3 regions of the Proteus faecis genome follow, and region 3 is predicted to be linked to each of the others. Evidence: predicted binding sites of a transcription regulator. Region 3 holds the regulator's gene; each other region holds the start of a gene.

Region 1 (2,262 bases), on a different contig from region 3:
GCTGCAGTTGCGAAAGCTGCCACTGCCACTGCTAATGCGATAGCTGTCTTTTTCATTTTACGCCTCGTTATCATCCAAGTTAGGCATTTGGCTTTAAGCCTTATTATTTGCCCTTGGTTAAATTATTGTTAGGAATCCAATACTTTCATCAAATGATGATCCCAAAAAATGGGATTTAAAGCATAACCTTAACGACATAAAGTCTACAATGAACTTAAAAAGTTACAAGTAATCCTTTAAAATTCGACTTAAAATTTTAAAAAGATCTGCATTATTCCACAATGGGAAAGATTCTGTATTTTTGTTAAATTTATTGTAACTATATGATTTAGGTTATAAATACATTTGACTTATCTTAAATGATACAAGGGTGTTTTGAGTATTAGGAAAACTCTTAAATTTCACTAATGGTAGTGAATTGAATGAATTTTTACAGAATTCAAATGTCGTTTAGAGGTATTGCTACTTTCTAAATGGATATTCGTGTTAATTTGCTGTCGCATAATAAACCCGAGGGTTTTTCCTTTACTGGCAGCAGATTCTAATCGTTTCATCTCTTCTGACGATATTTCTGGTAACCAGCCGAGTACTACACTGTAATTACCACTCACCAGTGCTTTTTCCATTAAATCAACCGTAGTTATCATATTCACATGATTTAACTGGATTATTTTGTTAAGTGGTAAGCCTGCATTTTTTAACCAAGTACGGTTTAGCTTTTGTTGTGGGTTTAACCACAATAACCAACGTGATTCATGACTATACTGTTTCAGTAACGGTAAAAGGATGTGATTAATGACGAGTGGATTTTGGTAGAGAAGTTCACTCACCATGCCTTGTTTATTATTGCTATCGTCAGTCGCCATTGTGGAGGGGATAGATAGAGGTAATACCTCATTTGAGATCTCTTGGAGAATGGCGTTCTGTCTTGTCGGAGATGATGTTGAGAGTTTCATATATACCTCGTTCCATATGTACTGTATGAATATACAGTATATCTATATTTTGCTTAAATCAAGCTCATTTTTTGAAAGTTCCTCTCAAATTTCATGTAAATTTCTATTTTTAAGTTGTTAACTATTGGCAATAAAAAGGAATTTATTTATTGTCTTTCTTGTAATGTCTTATGCATGTTTTTGAATTCAAAGATAAAATTAAATCTTAAAGTTTGTTTTGGAGTTTCAATGTTATTTTTACCTGAGCAAAGGAAGGCTCATTTGTTATCGCGTATTGCACAATATGGAGAGTTAACAACAAAGTCTCAATTTGGTGGTGTTAGCTTAATGATTGATGATGTTATGTTTGCTATCACATCTAATAATGAGTTTTATTTAAAGGGGAGTGGCTTTTTAGAAACGCTCTATAAGGCAACAAAAATGAGTTCCTATACTTATATGAAAAAAGGAATTCCTATTATATTGCGTTATTACCATATAACGGATTCATTATGGACGAATCAGCAAAAACTAGATCAATATATTGATATGTCATATCACTACAGTATTCAAGAATATTTAGGACAACGAAAAAAGCCTTGCAGAATAAAAGATTTACCTAATCTAGGTGTGATATTAGAAAAAAGATTGAATCAAATTGGCATTAATCAAGTTGAAGAGTTGCGTTTAATCGGTGCTAAAGCGTGTTATTTAAAATTAATGCATAGTCACAATTTGAAAAATAGTGAACTTTTGCTTTCATTGGCCGGAGCTATCATCGGATGCCATCGTTCTGTATTACCAAGCCAACTTAAAATGGAGTTATTAGATTGGTATAACGAATTATCTTTCCAATAAGATAAAAATATGACGGTTATTTTCTCTAATATGCTTATGGGAATTAGAGAAAATAACGTCAATAAGAGGTTAAGATTGAGGCAGTTTTTTTGATTCGCTTTGCTCAATAATTTGGATACAGCTAATAATTTGTGGTAGTAAATCCAATAGTAATCGGATTTGAGTGAGTACTAATTGAATGCGAGGATTATCTGCATTAGGTAATAGATTGATCCTTTCAATTAATTCTACATGAGATTGCTTAAATTCTTTGATTTGTGGCGTTTTACGACGTAAAGCCGAATCGATATAACACACGGTATCATTAAGTAACGTGAGTACATTCTCATCTTCTATTTTTGAACGATGAACGCCAAGTGCAGAAATATAACTGAGTAAGGTATGATTTAAACACAATAACTGAAAAGCCACTTCTTGGGATGATTGATAACTTTTGGGTTCTGATGACATATTTGAGATCAGGGATGCT
Region 2 (2,262 bases), on a different contig from region 3:
AAGATATAAAAATAAAAAAAGAGTGGTGTATCTGTTTACATCACTCTTTTTTATTTTATTTTTCTAAAAAAACGAAGCTAAAACTAGACGTTTACTCTTTTCTAAATGCTTTCATATTTGCAGGTGAATCAACCATAACTGCATCAGCACCTAATTCTTTGGCTTGAATATAATCTTTCTCTGTATTGATCCCAAAAAGAATAATATGAGCATTGCCACCAGCACGAAAACAAGACATGGCATCCTTATCCCAACTCAGAATAGATGCTGAGCGAGCTTCACCTAGTGTGTACTTCTCAACGACCTCTACTTTGCGGTGAAGCTCAAGTCCATACCAACGAGTAATATCTAAACTTTCTGGTAATAAGCAAACATGGTTCATGGTGATATTAGCTAAAATATCACGAGTGATATCACGGCTTTCAAAACGTTGTACATTATCCGGCAAGGCATTAAGAAATGCGGTATTTGTAGAGTAGATGCGAGTTCTATCCAGAGCGTTATGTTTACGAAGCACAGTAGTTAATGCTTCACTTTGGATTGTTGGATCAGCATCTGGCGATTTTAAATCAAGATAAAACTGTGTTGTCGGAAATTGAGTTAAGATCTCATCTAATGTTGGAATGGTGACGCCTTTATTTCGATAAGGAAACTGTTGTGCTTCACCAAATTTATAACCCGCATCCCATTGTTTAAGTTGCTGTGCAGTAAAGTCAGAAATACTGCCTTGTCCATTCGTTAAGCTTTTTAAGTCGCTTGGACGATAAAGAACGGGAATATTATCTTTCGATAATTGAATGGTGATCCAAATTGCATCAGCTTGATTAGAAAGGGCTGTTTTTATAGCAATTTCAGTATTTTCAGGGGCATCAGCTGTGCCACCACGATGTGCGATAATTTTAGGAGATGCCATAAGAATTACAGAATAAAAAAAGAGAGAAATAGCGATAAATAATTTGATCATGAAAAATTATTTCCTTGTTTTATATATAGTTACAAAACAATACTTAAAATTAATGTAATTAATCAACGAGCAAAAACAATCTATCATCACTTTGTGACATTTCTATAAATAAACAGACTAATTCAGAGTTTTATGAGAAATACACCTCAATAGAGGGAGATGAGAAGGAATAAAATTGTAGTTAATATTTATTTACTGTATATTTAAACAGTAAATAAGATGAGGTGATTGTATGCGTAAAATTATTCATGTTGATATGGATTGTTTTTATGCTGCGATTGAAATGCGAGATAATCCAGCACTAAAAGCGATCCCAATTGCGGTTGGAGGTAATGCTTCTAGCCGAGGAGTGATCTGCACGGCGAATTATCCAGCTCGTCGTTTTGGTGTTCGTAGCGCGATGTCAACAGCAACAGCGTTGAAGTTATGTCCTCATTTAAAAGTTTTACCAGGTAGAATGGCGCTCTATAAAGAGACATCAGCAACGATCCGTAAAATTTTTTCTCGTTATACCCATCTTATTGAACCTCTTTCACTCGATGAAGCTTATCTTGATGTATCTGACAGTAAGCATTGCCACGGCTCAGCGACGTTGATAGCACAAGAGATTCGCCAACAAATTTTTGATGAATTAAATCTCACTGCATCAGCTGGTATTGCACCGATTAAATTTCTTGCAAAAATTGCCTCTGATATTAATAAACCAAATGGACAATTTGTTATTACACCAGAGCAAGTCGATGATTTTATTTTAAAATTACCGCTTAATAAAATACCAGGTGTAGGTAAGGTGACATTTGCTCGCTTGCAAGAAATGGGGTTAGAAACTTGCGCTGATATTCGTCGTAGCGATGTTATTTCTTTGGTAAAAGTGTTTGGGAAATTTGGTCAAAATTTGTGGGAACGTAGTCATGGCATTGATGAGCGTGAAATTAACCCTGATAGACTCAGAAAATCTGTTGGCGTTGAGCGTACTTTTGCCTCAGATATCAATTCTTGGGATGATTGCTTGGTGTTACTTGATGGGTTATATAACGAATTAGAAAGGCGGCTCATAAAAGTGAAACCTGATTTAAGAATAGCAAGGCAAGGCGTTAAACTAAAATTTGATGATTTTCAATTAACAACACAAGAGCATACTCATCCTATTTTAGAAAAAGCCGATTTAATAAATATTGCCTATCAAGCATGGCATGAGCGCCGAAATGGCCGAGGTGTGCGATTAATCGGTTTTCATGTCACTTTGCAAGATCCACAAATAGAACGACAACTTCTTTTAGCATTATAAATATTAAAAA
Region 3 (2,262 bases):
TCAATAGGTTGCAGTGGATCAGGCAACCCTAAAGAGAGACATTGCTGTCTTAATGTCAGTAAGTCAGCCTTTGAATGATAAGGCAGAACATAAAGGAAAGAGCGCGACGTATCTAACCCTAATTCAGTGATAGGATCAGTCGGAACTCGTTTACTTTTTACCAGTAATTTTAGTGGTAAATTCAATGTGTTATAATATAGTTTACGCCAAGCTGACATAAATAGTTGTAGCCTCTTATTAGCAATACTTCGAAAGCATAACAGAAAGTCTTTCGTAGATCTGTGGTGCTGTGACAATATTAATAGAGAAAAGTGACAAAATAATCGTTTGTTTTCGATAGAGTTTATTATGGCTAATCAAAATAAAGGTCTTACCCGAATCATCAAAGCTGGTGGTTATTCATACCAAGGTATTCGTGCCGCATGGATTAATGAAGCCGCTTTTAGACAAGAAGCAATTGTGACCTTAGTTGCAATTATCCTTTCATTTTTCATCGATGTCAGTGGTCTAGAGCGCATTTTACTCATTGGTTCCGTTGTATTGGTTGTGATTTTGGAACTAGTAAATAGTGCAATAGAAGCCGTTGTCGATCGAATTGGATCTGAATACCACGAATTATCCGGACGTGCAAAAGATATGGGGTCTGCCGCCGTTCTAATTGCTATTATATTGGGATTATTTACTTGGGTAACCATTCTTTGGGGACATTTCTTCGCATAAAGTTAAAAAATTCGCTTTTTGTCGAAAAATAATCCAAAGATGCGTGTTTTATATTCATTTAAGGTTTCAAATCGTCATATACCTGTATATACTCACAGTCTGACTGTATAAACAAACAGGGGGCGGAATGAAAGCATTAACTGCAAGGCAGCAGCAGGTTTACGATTTGGTTCGTGATCACATTTCGCAAACGGGTATGCCACCAACACGGGCTGAAATAGCTTCCCAACTTGGGTTTCGCTCACCAAATGCGGCAGAAGAGCACTTAAAAGCTCTTGCTCGTAAAGGCGTGATAGAAATTGTCTCTGGTGCATCTAGAGGTATCCGTTTGCTAATGGAAGAAGAGCCAGAAGGGTTGCCATTAATTGGGCGAGTCGCGGCTGGTGAACCACTTTTAGCGCAAGAGCATATTGAAAGCCATTATCAAGTTGACCCAATGCTATTTAAACCGAGTGCAGATTTTTTATTGCGCGTTAATGGTATGTCAATGAAAGATATCGGTATTATGGATGGTGATTTACTTGCTGTGCATAAAACGCAAGATGTTCACAACGGGCAAGTCATTGTGGCGCGTATTGAAGATGAGGTGACAGTAAAGCGCTTTAAGAAAAGCGGTAATAAAATTGAACTTCATGCAGAAAACCCAGAGTTTTCACCTATTATCGTCGATTTACGCGAACAAAGCTTTACTGTTGAAGGTTTAGCCGTTGGGGTTATTCGTAACGGTGAATGGCTGTAATTTGTACCAAAGTAAGTCAATACAACTTATTTTATAAAGATGCAGATGATGTGTAAAAACACAAAACCATCTGCATTTTTTTATGTCTAGACTTACTGACAGTTGCTCAATCAACGTGGCTTATAATCACCGGTTTTTTTCTGTTTAAGGTTATCATCCATACTATGATCATGATGACAACCTTCAGGATGGGTACACTCTTGTGCTTCGTGGCACTGTGAACATAATCCATGAATTTCTATGACGCTATGTCGTAAATGAAACCCACTCTCTTTTGCCAGTAATGAAATCGCATCTTCGATTTTATGGCTATTCTTTTCAGTGACAGACAAACAACGGTCACAAATTAGCATTACTGACGTATGTTCAACATCATCAAAATGATGACAAAGCACATAACTGTTGGTGGATTCTATTTTATGGATAAATCCTTGCTCAAGTAAAAACTCTAACCCGCGATAGACAGTGGGGGGTTTTGCTTGAGGCTCAACTTGGCGTAATAAATCCAATAAGTCGTATGCGCTGATAGCAGAAGGTTGCTGCATTATCAGACGTAATACTGCCAGACGTTGTGAAGTCAGGCGAACACCTCGTTTCTGGCAGATCTTTTCTGCCTGAGCGAGCAATTTCTCTTCATTCATGGGGATAAGATGCTCTCAGACGTTGTTAATAACACGGATCCTATCATATTTTTCCAGAGTAAACCTTTGTGTAAAGTGGGGTTTTATAAAAATAACTGTGGAATTACACTCTTTTTAAAGTGATCTGTTGTTAGATAAGAAAACATGTTTTTTCAATATCAT

The links. The regulator LexA, encoded in region 3, represses DNA repair genes until DNA is damaged. The targets are predictions, from matches to a motif close to TNCTGTATGTACATACAGNA.
Region 1: sulA (SOS-induced cell division inhibitor SulA) is a predicted target of LexA. The motif match lies at 976-995, and genes of this name have one in related genera.
Region 2: dinB (DNA polymerase IV) is a predicted target of LexA. The motif match lies at 1,158-1,177, and genes of this name have one in related genera.

The regions. Positions count from the first base shown of each region.
Region 1 covers NZ_JASVWV010000001.1:535,320-537,581, reverse strand. The annotation lists gene ompA (porin OmpA) at 1-56, opposite strand, end outside; gene sulA (SOS-induced cell division inhibitor SulA) at 405-956, opposite strand; gene QSH13_RS02670 (TfoX/Sxy family DNA transformation protein) at 1,185-1,793, shown strand; gene yccS (YccS family putative transporter) at 1,863-2,262, opposite strand, start outside.
Region 2 covers NZ_JASVWV010000016.1:33,849-36,110, forward strand. The annotation lists gene QSH13_RS16105 (glycerophosphodiester phosphodiesterase family protein) at 92-964, opposite strand; gene dinB (DNA polymerase IV) at 1,197-2,252, shown strand.
Region 3 covers NZ_JASVWV010000017.1:24,283-26,544, forward strand. The annotation lists gene plsB (glycerol-3-phosphate 1-O-acyltransferase PlsB) at 1-218, opposite strand, end outside; gene QSH13_RS16310 (diacylglycerol kinase) at 349-720, shown strand; gene lexA (transcriptional repressor LexA) at 848-1,459, shown strand; gene zur (zinc uptake transcriptional repressor Zur) at 1,570-2,100, opposite strand.